DNA from 2 places in the Nocardioides sp. CPCC 206348 genome. Region 2 is predicted to be linked to the other one. Evidence: predicted binding sites of a transcription regulator. Region 2 holds the regulator's gene; the other holds the start of a gene.
What was found. The regulator HrcA, encoded in region 2, represses chaperone genes, less so after heat shock. The targets are predictions, from matches to a motif close to TTGGCACTCGNNNNNNNCGAGTGCCAA.
Positions count from the first base shown of each region.

Region 1: groES (co-chaperone GroES) is a predicted target of HrcA. The motif match lies at 2,498-2,524, and genes of this name have one in related genera.

Region 1 covers NZ_JBMCZA010000205.1:4,825-9,527, forward strand. Annotated here, with positions in the region: partial or broken gene ACOADB_RS20235 (SAM-dependent methyltransferase) at 1-229, opposite strand, end outside; gene ACOADB_RS20240 (MMPL family transporter) at 242-2,407, opposite strand; gene groES (co-chaperone GroES) at 2,637-2,930, shown strand; gene groL (chaperonin GroEL) at 3,000-4,637, shown strand.
Region 2 covers NZ_JBMCZA010000143.1:49,123-56,518, forward strand. Annotated here, with positions in the region: gene ACOADB_RS09550 (winged helix DNA-binding domain-containing protein) at 1-889, shown strand, start outside; gene ACOADB_RS09555 (16S rRNA (uracil(1498)-N(3))-methyltransferase) at 893-1,636, opposite strand; gene dnaJ (molecular chaperone DnaJ) at 1,667-2,839, opposite strand; gene hrcA (heat-inducible transcriptional repressor HrcA) at 2,876-3,901, opposite strand; gene ACOADB_RS09570 (hypothetical protein) at 4,076-4,825, shown strand; gene ACOADB_RS09575 (MBL fold metallo-hydrolase) at 4,846-5,694, shown strand; gene ACOADB_RS09580 (DUF3097 domain-containing protein) at 5,739-6,560, shown strand; gene ACOADB_RS09585 (DUF6752 domain-containing protein) at 6,565-6,819, opposite strand; gene ACOADB_RS09590 (methyltransferase domain-containing protein) at 6,816-7,396, opposite strand, start outside.

The DNA.
Region 1 (4,703 bases), on a different contig from region 2:
CGTCCGGCGTGAAGTACATCCGCGGCGCGAGGTCACCGAACTTCGCCACGGCGCGGACGCGCAGTTCCACCTGCGTGAGTGCCGTTGCCGCGCGTTCCGCGGACGTCGTACGACGAAGGGCGGAGCCCGCGGCCAGGGCGCTCGCGCCACTGTCGACGAGCGCGGTCGCCTCCGCGAGGAGGGTCTGGCCGTCGTCGGTCAGCAGCCACCGGAAGGCATCGAGGTCCACCCGGTGATCCTGTCAGGTCGTGACGGACTCCGGAGTCGCGCTGTCGGTGTCCTGGTGCGCGTCCTTGGTCGCATCGCCGTGCCCGGGCCACCAGGCAGCGTGTCCCAGGAGCGAGGTCAGCGCCGGCGTGAAGAACATCGACATGACGAACGCGACGATGAGGATGCCGACCGCGAGCGCGAAGCCCATCGACACGATCAGCGTGTTGCCGCCGAGCATCAGGGACGCGAAGGTGCCGGCCAGGATGACGCCCGCGGCGGCAATCGTCGGCCCCGCGTGCGTCACGGCCTGGGCGGCCGCCTCGTGCGGATCGCGCCCTTCCCGCGCCTCCTCGCGCAGTCGGGCGATCATCAGGATGTTGTAGTCCGTCCCGAGCGCGGTGACGAACAGGTAGATGTAGATCGGCAGCATGAAGATCAGGCCGGACTCCCCACCGATGAACTGGAACGCGATCACGGTGAGGCCGAGGGTCGCTGCGAAGCCGAGGGCGACCGCGGCCATCAGGAACCACGGTGCGACCAGGCTGCGCAGGAGCAGCGCGAGGATCACCATGATGACGAGCGCGGCCACCGGGAAGACCACCTTGTAGTCACGGGCCATCGCTGCCGACATGTCGGCGAAGATGCCGGGCGTACCGCCGACATAGGCCTCGGTCCCCTGGGGAGCGGCCTCGTGGGCAGCGTCGCGGATGGGCCCGCTGACGTTGTCCTGGGCGACGTCGGAGACCGGGTCGTCGGACAGGGTCAGGTAGTACTGGAAGGCGGACTGGTCCGCGGACGGGACCGGACCGGCCACCTCGTCCACGCCCTTGGCCTTGCCGAGGGCCGTCTTGAACGCCTCGAGCTGGTCAGGCGTGACGGTGGTGCCCTTGGCGTCGACGAGGACCGGGACGGGTTCGGCGGCGCCGGCGGAGAAGTGCTCCTGGAAGGTCTCCATCGCCTCGGTCGACTCGACGCCGTCCGGCAGGCTCGAGTTGAAGTCGAAGGACGGGTTGAAGCTGAGGGCGAAGATCGCGAGCACCGCCATCGCTCCGCCCGAGACCAGCGCTGTGCGTCCGGGGTGGCGGCCGACGGTGTTGCCGAGCTTGATGAAGGTGCCGTGCTTCGGCTCCTTCTGCCACGACTTCGAGGGCCAGAAGAGCGCCTTGCCGAGCAGCGACACGAGGGCCGGCACCAGGGTCAGCGCCGCGATCAGCGTGACGAACACGGCGATCGCCAGGGCCGGGCCGATCGCCCGGAAGATGCTCAGCGAGCTGAGGATCAGCGCCATGAACGCGACGATCACCGCGCCGCCGGCCGATGCGATGGCCTCGCCGGCCCGGTCGAGGCTGTGGACGACGGAGTCGCGGACAGCGGCGCCCTGGCGCATCCGTTCGCGGTGCCGGAACAGGAAGAACAGGATGTAGTCGGTGCCGACGCCGTACAGGACGACGATCAGGATCTGCTGCACCGACGAGTCGGCCTTGAGGTCGAAGATGTCGTTGGCCCAGGCGATCGCGCCGGTGGCGATCGAGGAGACGAGGCCGACGACCACGATCGGGAGCAGACAGATCAGCACGCTCCGGAAGATCAGGGCGAGCAGGCCGACGATGAGCACGACCGTCGCGATCGCGACGATCAGCAGGGTGGTCTCGCCCGATTCCTGCGAGTCGAGGCCCTGGGGCACCGCGCCCGTCGTACGGATCTCGAGGTCGGTGCCCTTCTCGAGGTCGCCCAGTTCCTTGCGGAGGTCCTTGGCGTCGTCGAAGGCCTGCGGGTCGTACCCGGTGGCGCCGTCGGCGAGCGGGACGATGCCGAACATCACCGTCTCGTCGGCGGACAGGTTGGGCTTGCCCTCCTCGTTCTGCGTGATGACCAGCTGCTGGAAGGTCTTCTTGCCCAGCGTCGGGGCGACCTCCTTCGCGATGTCGGTGGCCGCGGTCTGGTCGGCGGCGGTCAGCTTCGCGCCGTCCTTGCGCTCGATGACGAGGATCGCGCCGGGGGAGAAGGCGTCGGAGAACTTGTCCTCCTGCAGCTTCAGGGCCTGGATCGACTCGTAGTGGTCGGGCAGGAACTCCGAGTTGTCCTGGGTGGACTCGAGGGCGGGTGCCGTGGCGCCGACAATGACGGCGATCAGCACCCACGCGGCGATGACGAACCAACGGAACCGAGTCACGAACCGACCGAGCGCAGCGAACATGCTGGAACGCTATCGGCGCAACGGTGCTGTCGGTCAACCGACTTTGGTAGGGCCGTGCCGGAACTTCGGGCATCTCGACCAGGGGTCGCTCTGGCACTCCCTTGCGGAGAGTGCTAGTTTCGTGGTTGGCACTCTCGGACCGAGTGTGCCAATGCTGACCGGGAAGTCCGCTTCCCGGCTCACGCCCACCGAACCCAAGCAGTCAGCTCAGAAAGTGGAGGTCGACATCGTGTCGGTCAACATCAAGCCCCTCGAGGACCGGATCGTCGTCAAGCCCCTCGAGGCGGAGCAGACCACCGCGTCCGGCCTGGTCATCCCCGACACCGCCAAGGAGAAGCCCCAGGAGGGCGAGGTCCTGGCGATCGGCCCCGGTCGCATCGACGACAACGGCAACCGCGTGCCGCTCGACGTTTCTGTCGGCGACAAGGTCATCTACAGCAAGTACGGCGGCACCGAGGTCAAGTACTCCGGCCAGGAGTACCTCATCCTCTCGGCGCGCGACGTCCTCGCCGTTCTCGCCTGATTCCGTTTCCTCCGTTGAAGGCGCTGCGCTGATTCGCGTGGCGCCTTCAGCACTTCCCAAGGAGTAGCAATGCCCAAGATCCTGGAGTTCAACGAGAACGCCCGGCGTGCGCTCGAGCGCGGCGTCGACGCCCTCGCGAACACCGTCAAGGTGACGCTCGGCCCGAAGGGCCGCTACGTCGTCCTCGACAAGAAGTGGGGCGCGCCGACCATCACCAACGACGGCGTGACCGTCGCGCGTGAGATCGAGCTGGACGACCCGTTCGAGAACCTTGGTGCCCAGCTCACCAAGGAGGTCGCGACCAAGACCAACGACGTCGCCGGTGACGGTACGACGACCGCGACCGTCCTGGCGCAGGCGCTGGTGCACGAGGGCCTGCGCGCCGTCGCCGCCGGTGCGAACCCGATGGGCCTCAAGCGTGGACTCGATGCGGCTGCTGCCGCTGTCGGCGACGCGCTCAAGGACGCCGCTCGCGAGGTCGACGACGAGAAGGACATCGCCTCCGTGGCGACCGTCTCCTCGCGCGACAGCCACATCGGCGACCTGCTCGCCGAGGCGTTCGGCAAGGTCGGCAAGGACGGTGTGATCACCGTCGAGGAGTCCAACACCCCTTCGACCGAGCTCGAGTTCTCCGAGGGCATGCAGTTCGAGAAGGGCTACATCTCGGCCTACTTCGTCACCGACGCGGAGCGCCAGGAAGCCGTCCTCGACGACCCGTACATCCTGATCAACCAGGGCAAGATCTCGGCGATCGCCGACCTCCTGCCGCTGCTGGAGAAGGTCATCCAGGCCGGCAAGCCGCTGTTCATCCTCTGCGAGGACGTCGACGGTGAGGCGCTGTCGACGCTGGTCGTCAACAAGATCCGCGGCACGTTCAACGCGGTTGCCGTCAAGGCGCCTGCGTTCGGCGACCGTCGCAAGTCGATCCTCCAGGACATCGCGGTGCTCACCGGCGCCACGGTCATCTCGCCCGAGGTCGGCCTCAAGCTCGACCAGGTCGGTCTCGACGTGCTGGGCAGCGCCCGCCGCATCGTCGTGACCAAGGACAACACCACGATCGTGGACGGTGCCGGCGACGCCGCTGCCGTCGCGGGTCGCGTCGAGCAGATCAAGAAGGAGATCGAGACCTCCGACTCCGACTGGGACTCCGAGAAGCTGCAGGAGCGGCTGGCCAAGCTCGCCGGCGGCGTCGTGGTCATCAAGGTCGGTGCCCACACCGAGGTCGAGCTCAAGGAGAAGAAGCACCGGATCGAGGACGCCGTCTCCGCGACGCGCGCCGCGATCGAGGAGGGCATCGTGCCCGGCGGTGGTTCGGCCCTGATCCACGCCGTGGCGGTGCTGGACGACGACCTCGGCCTCACCGGTGACGAAGCCACCGGCGTCCGGATCGTCCGCAAGGCCGCCGACGAGCCGCTGCGCTGGATCGCCGAGAACGGCGGCGTCAACGGCTACGTCATCACCAACAAGGTGCGCGAGGGCTTCGCCGAGAACGGTGCGAGCTTCGGCTACAACGCCGCCACCGGCGAGTTCGGCGACCTGGTCGCCCAGGGCGTCATCGACCCGGTCAAGGTGACCCGGTCGGCGCTCGTCAACGCGGTCTCCATCGCGGGCCTCCTGCTCACGACCGAGACGCTGATCGTCGACAAGCCGGTGGACGAGGAGCCCGACGCGGGCGGCCACGGACACGGCCACGGTCACGGCCACTGATCCACGGCCCTGATCGACTGATCAAGCACCGACCCGTCGTACTCCGGTACGGCGGGTCGGTGTCGT
Region 2 (7,396 bases):
CGACCCGCGTGCGGTCAGTGGCGCGATCGAGGATCGCAGCCTGGTGCGGGTGCTCAGCCTGCGCGACACGGTGCACCTGCACGTTCCCGGCGACGCACTGCAGCTCCCGGTGTGGGCGGCACCCGTGCGCGAGCGCGAGATGAAGCAGAGCCAGACGATCGGCGAGGCACGCACCGTCGACCGGGCGGCCTTCGCCGCCGCGGTGCGGGAGGTGCTGGCCGACGGCCCGCTCCCCCAGCGCGCCCTGGGCGCCGGTCTCGCCGAACGGTTCCCCGCGTTCACCTCCGGCCAGCTCGGCCAGGTCGCCCGCGTCGCGGAGGTGCTGGTGCAGCTGCCTCCGCGCGGCTGCTGGAAGCCGACCGGGTCGACGGCGGTGGCCTACGACTTCCTCGACCGCTGGCTCGATGCACCCCTCGCCGAGCCCGACGTCCCCGACCTGATCCGTCGCTACCTGCGGGCCTTCGGTCCGGCCTCCGCTGCCGACGTCACCACCTGGTCGGGCATCACCCGACTGGGACCGATCGTCAAGGCCATGGACGACCTGGTGCAGCACGAGGACGAGAACGGCCGCCCGCTCTATGACCTGGCCGATGCCCCGATCGCCGAGGAGGACGCACCCGCCCCGGTCCGGCTGCTCGGCACGTACGACAACGTGTGGCTCTCCCACGCCTCCCGGGACCGGGTCACCGCACCCGAACGCCGCAACGCGTGGTTCGGCGTCAACGGCGCCCAGATGATGTCGTTGTACGTCGACGGGTGGCTCGAGGGCCTGTGGCGGATCGAGGACGACCGGATCGTCGTCGGCGAGGTCCTGCGGTCGCTGACGAAGGCCGAACAGGCCGAGCTGGACGAGGAGATCGCCCGGACCGAGGCATTGCTCGCCCGGTGAGGCTCAGGCGCCCCAACGTGGCGTGCGAGCGAGCAACGCCGACACTGCGGCCACTCCGGCCGTCGACGTGCGGAGCACCTCGGAGCCGAGGCCCACGGCCACCGCACCCGCGGCGACGAAGCGCGCGACCTCGTCGTCGGTGAGCCCACCCTCGGGGCCGACCACGACGAGGATGTCGCCGTCGCCCGGCAGGGCCAGCGCGGCCAGCGGTTCGGTCGCTTCCTCATGCAGCACGACGGCGACGTCGACGCCGGCGATCAACGCGGCCACGTCGTCGGTCGTGGCGAGGGGATCCACCTCGGGGTGCCACGCACGGCGCGCCTGCTTCGCCGCCTCGCGGGCCGTCGCCTGCCACTTGGCGTGCGACTTCGCAGCCCGTTCGCCCTTCCAGACCGCGACGCTGCGGGACGCCGCCCACGGCACGATCCGGCCGACGCCGATCTCGGTCAGCACCTCGACGGCGAGCTCGCCGCGATCGCCCTTCGGCAGTGCCTGCACGACGGTGAACTGGGGCGACGGCTCCAGCTGGTCCGCGATCTCGCGGACCAGCACCGAGAACTCCCGCTTCGACGTCTCGCTGACGTCGCCGGTCGCCACCCGACCGACCCCGTCGGCGAGCTGCAGCGACTCCCCCACCCGCAGCCGTCGTACGACGACCGCGTGGTGGGCCTCGTCGCCCTCGACCGTCACGGTGTCACCGGCAGCGACACCGGCCAGCGATGCGACGAGGTGCTGCGGGAGGGTCATCGGCTGGTCTCGTCGGGCGATCGCGTCAGGTCAGTGCGCGGTGAAAGCGTCGCGGAGCCGGCCGAACATCGACTTGTGCGTCGGCCGCACGTCGCCCGTGGGCTGCTCCTCGCCCCGGATGGCCGCCAGCTCGCGCAGCAGCTCCTCCTGACGGGCATCGAGGCGACCCGGGGTCTCGACCGCGATGGAGACGACGAGGTCGCCCCGACCGCCGCGCAGACCGGGGACGCCGCGACCGCGCAGCAGCACCTGGTGGCCGGACTGGGTGCCGGCCGGGATCGGCAGGTCGAAGCTGGTCTCGACACCGGAGTCCTCGGCCTGGTCGAGGTCGGCCTCGAGGGTCGGGAGCGAGATGGTCGTGCCCAGCGCGGCCGCGGTCATCGGGACCGACACCGTGCAGTGCAGGTCGTTGCCGTTGCGCTCGAACGTGGCGTGCGGCGCGACGTGGATCTCGACGTACAGGTCTCCGGCGGGGCCGCCGCCCGGGCCGACCTCGCCCTGCTCGGTGAGCTGGACGCGGGTGCCGGTGTCGACGCCCGCGGGGATCTTGACGGTCAGGCTGCGGCGCGAACGGACGCGGCCGTCACCCGCGCAGTCGCGGCAGGGGTCGGCGATGACGGATCCGAAGCCGCGACACGCAGCGCAGGGGCGCAGGGTCCGGATCTCGCCGAGGAACGAGCGCTGCACGTGCGCGACCTCGCCGGCACCACGACAGGTCTCGCACGCCACCGGCTGGGTGCCCGGGGCGGCACCGGCACCGCTGCACGTCGTGCAACGGATCGCCGTGTCGACCTTGAGCTCGCGCGAGACGCCGAAGGCGGCCTCTGCCAGCTCGACCTCGATGCGGATGAGGGCGTCCTGGCCACGGCGCACGCGGGCACGCGGACCGCGGCCACCGCCCTGGCCGCCACCGCCCTGGCCGCCGAAGAAGGCGTCCATGATGTCGGTGAAGGAGAAGCCGGCACCCTGGCCGCCGCCGAAGCCGCCGCTGAACGGGTCGCCTCCGCGGTCGTACGCCGCGCGCTTCTGCGGGTCGGACAGCACCTCGTACGCCGCGGTGACCAGCTTGAACTGCTCCTGGCTCTCCGGGTCGGGATTCACGTCCGGGTGGAGTTGCCGGGCCAGGCGCCGGTAGGCCTTCTTCAGGGCGTCCGCATCCGCGTCGCGGGCAACACCCAGCAGTTCGTAAAGGTCCGTGCTCACTTCTTCTCCATCATCCTGAGGCGCCGGGGAGCGCCATCAGTTCTCGTCGAGGATGCGCGACATGTAGCGCGCGACTGCGCGCACCGCCGCCATCGATCCGGGGTAGTCCATGCGGGTCGGGCCCACGATGCCGAGGGACGCGAGCGCGTCGTCGGGGCCGTAGCCCGTCGCGACGACACTGGTCGACGCCAGTTCCTGGTAGGGGCCTTCGGCACCGATCCGGACCGTCACTGCGCCACTGCCGGTGGCCTCGCCGAGGAGCTTGAGCAGCACGACCTGCTCCTCCAGCGCCTCGAGGAGGGGGCGGACCGACGTGTCGAAGTTGTCGCCGAAGCGGGCGAGGTTCGCCGTACCGCCGACGACGACCCGCTCGTCGGACCGGTGGTCGCTCATCGCGTCGACCAGGGTGTCGACGACCGAGACGGTGACCGCCGAAGGAGCCGGGGAGCCGGGCTCGGGGTGGATCAGCGCGTTGAGCGCCGCCGCCGCCTCGGCGATGACCTCACCCGTGGCGGCAAGGTTGACGCGGGAGCGCAGCGCGGCGAGGTCGGCCTCGGCAAGCTCGCTCTCGAGCTCGATCAGGCGCTGCTCGACGCGGCCCGAGCTGAGGATCAGCACGAGCAGCAGGCGGGTGGGGGTCAGCGCGACGATCTCGACGTGGCGCACGGTCGAGTGCGACAGCGAGGGGTACTGGACCACGGCGACCTGGCGTGTCAGCTGCGCCAGCACGCGCACCGAGCGGTGGACGACGTCGTCGAGGTCGACCGCCCCGTCCAGGAAGGTCGCGATCGCACGCCGCTCGGCAGAGCTGGTGGGCTTGACCGTCGAGAGCCGGTCGACGAACAGCCGGTAGCCCTTGTCGGTCGGCACCCGGCCGGCGCTGGTGTGCGGCTGGGCGAGGTAGCCCTCCTCCTCCAGCGCGGCCATGTCGTTGCGGATCGTCGCCGGGGACACGTTGAGGTGGTGGCGCTCGACCAGCGCCTTGGAGCCGACGGGCTCCTCGGTCGCGACGTAGTCCTCGACGATGGCGCGCAGCACGGCGAGCCTGCGGTCCTCCTGCATGCCCCACCTCCTGCTCGTCCTGCGCCAGTTCGTCTGGCACTCCGCTCCAGCGAGTGCCAATGCTACCGCTGGAGGGCCCGAAACCCCGGACCGCCGGACCGAGACCTTCCCCGCACCCGCCGTCGCATGTAGGTTAGGCTCACCTAATTCCCGCGCTGAAGGAGAAGGCCCATCGTGTCCCTCGATACCGGCATCGACGCAGCTCGCGTCGACATCCACCGCCTCGCGGCGGCGGCCCGCAGCATCCTGGCCTGCCCCGACGACGTCTCCCTCGTCGTCGACGGGATCGACGACATCACCGCGGGGCTCGATCACGAGCACCTCGAGATGCGGGACCACGGCGGGCGCCCGGTCTTCGCGTGCCCGGCCGACTCCGACCTCGCCCGCGCCGCCCACGACCGCCGCGGCGCCCTGCTGACCCTGCGCAGCGGCCTGGGTCGCCCGGGCTCCCCCGATCGCGACGCGACCCTCACCCTGTCCGGCCGGCTCGAAGCGAGTGGCCTCGAGGAGTGTGAGTGCTGCTGCGAGGTGCGCCTGCGGGTCAGCCTGCACCTCGACTTCGCCGTCCTCGCCCGGGACAGCGCCCCCGAGTCCGCCCCCGACAAGGCCCGCCTGCGGGTCCCGCTCGCCGCCTTCGGCTCGCGCGCCCACGACCTCAACCGCGGCTTCCTCCAGCGCTCCGTCGAGCACGCCAACCTGTGCCACCAGGACGAGCTCCGCCGCGCGATCGCGACCCGGACCGACACCCGCCTCGGCGACATCGTGGGTGTCCAGCTCGCCGAGCTCCAGACCACCGCGGTCGTCCTGCAGTGGGTCGACGTCGACGGCGCCCACGACGCCGAGCTCCGCTTCCCCCGGGCGGCCACCTCGACTGCCGACCTCGGCGAGCTGCTGCGCTCCGAACTGCACGCCGGCATCTGTTGACCGGGCCGTAGCCTGACCAGGTGCCGTTCACCGAAGTTGCCGACCGTGTCTGGGTCCTGCGTCACCCGTGGTTCGACCTCAACGTGACCGTGGTCGGCGGTGACCGCGGGCTGGTCGTCGTGGACACCCACGCCTCGTCGCTCGCCGCGACCGAGGTCATCGGCGAGCTGCGCAGGCTGGGCCGCGGTGACCTCGTCGCCGTGGTCAACACCCACGAGCACTTCGACCACACCTTCGGCAACGCCACATTCCTGCAGGAGTACGGCGACCTGCCGATCCACGCGACGGAGGAGGCTGCCGAGCGAACCGTCCCGGCGGGCGAGCGGATCAAGGGCCTGTACCGCGCAGCCGACGACGAGCCGCGTGCCGAGGAGGTGCTCGCGACCACCATCCGGCCCGCCGACACGACCTTCTCCAGCGCCTCCGTGATCGACCTCGGTGACCGCCAGGTCGAGCTCGTGCACCCCGGGCGCGGCCACACGGGTGGCGACCTGGTCGTCCGGGTCCCTGACGTCGACGTCCTCCTGGCCGGGGACCTGGTCGAGGAGTCGGCGCCGCCCGGACTCGGCGAGGACTGCTGGCCGATGGACTGGCCCGGCACGCTCGACCTCGTCGTCGGGCTGCTGACGCCCGCCTCGATCGTCGTGCCCGGTCACGGAGCGATCGTCGATCGCCGCTTCGTCGAGGAGCAGTGCGACGACCTGCGTGCCGTCGCCGAGACGATCCGCGACCTCGCCGGACGCGGCGTGCCCGAGGCCGAGGCCGTCGCCGCCGCGGAGTGGCCCTTCCCCGCCGAGGCGCTGCGGCACGCCGTACCGCGGGGGTATGCGCAACTCCCCCGGGCGCGCCGCCACCTGCCCATGGCGTGACCGGCCTAGGCTCGCCTGTCGTGGATCGCTACGGGACCGACGTGATGGCCGGAGACTGGAAGGTCCCCAAGCGGGGCCGCGCCGTGGAGACAGCGGGCGACATCGGGCTGGTCGTCGAGGAGGTGACCACCGACTGGTGCGGCGAGATCGTGGCCGTCGACCGCGACCTGGACACGCTCACCCTCGAGGACCGCCGCGGCAAGCGTCGTACCTTCCCGCTCGGCCCCGGGTTCCTGCTCGAGGGCAAGCCCGTGATCCTCACCGCACCCCTGCGAGCCGGTGCCTCCGGCCCGGCGAAGCCCACCCGGACCGCCAGTGGCTCGATCGCCGTCCACGACGCGCAGGCCCGCGTCGCGCGCGCCAGCCGGATCTTCGTCGAGGGACGCCACGACGCGGAACTCGTCGAACGGGTCTGGGGCGACGACCTGCGCATCGAAGGCGTAGTGGTCGAGTACCTCGGCGGCGTCGACGACCTCGCCGACCACCTGGTGTCGTTCAAGCCCGGACCGCAGCGCAAGGTCGGCGTCCTGGTGGACCACCTGGTCCGCGGCTCCAAGGAGTCCCGGATCGCCGACGCGATCGCGCGTGGTCCGAACGGCAAGCACGTCCGGATCGTCGGCCACCCGTTCGTCGACGTCTGGCAGGCCGTCAAGCCCGACCGGATCGGCCTGAAGGAATGGCCGACCATCCCTCGCTCCATCGAGTGGAAGAAGGGCGTGTGCCAGCACCTCGGCTGGCCACACCGCGACCAGGCCGACATCGCCCGCGCCTGGAAGCACATCTTGTCGAAGGTCGACTCGTACGCCGACCTCGAACCCGCCCTGCTGGGGCGGGTCGAGGAACTGATCGACTTCGTCGCTTCCTGACGGGTCAGAGACCGGCGCGGAACTGCTTCAGCACCTCGTCGACGCGGGCCTGGTCGCGGGCCTCGAGCGGGATCAGCAGCTCCGCCACGACGTCGGTGAGCTCGGCGATCCGCCGGTTGAGCTGACGGTTCTCCTGCACCTCGACCTCGAGCGCGGCCACCCGGGCACGCAGGCCGCTGGGGTCACGGAGTCGCTTCGCAACGGGCTCCGGGAGCTTGTCCTTCGCCTGGGCGCGCAGGCGGTTCTTGCGCTCGCTCATGGGTTCTCCTTCGGTTGCGGCCAGTGGGCGCGGATCCGGCACACGGCCGGGTCGGGCGCGTCGTACATGTCTTCGCCCGGTTCGACGGCCAGGTGCTCGACGACACCTCCGGCCCGCTCGATGGCGTCCTGGATCGTCGCCGGGTCCACCCGACGCACGAGCTCGTGCGGTTCGCCGGGAGTGCCGGCCGGCGCGGTGACGCCCTTGACCGCAGCGGGGAACTCGAGGAACAACCGCCCGCCCCCGGGCCGCAGCGCCATCCGTGCCAGCAACCACAGCTGGTCGAGCGCCGGCTGGTCCAGGCAACCGACCAGGTGCCGGGCGTAGAGGTGGTGGGGCTCACGGGCCAGCCGGGTGCCGTGCATCAGGGTCGAGCGAAGCTCACCGAGGATCAGCTGGTCGACCTTGACGGTGAGCTCGCGCCGACGGTTGCGGCGCCGGATGAAGCCGAGTGCACCCCGCGAGAAGTCGAGAGCGATGACCTGGTGCCCGCGTCGCGAGAACCACAGCGCATCGCGGCCGGTGCCGGGGCCGAGCTCGACCACGGGCAGGTCCCCGAAGCGCCTCTCCGCCCAGT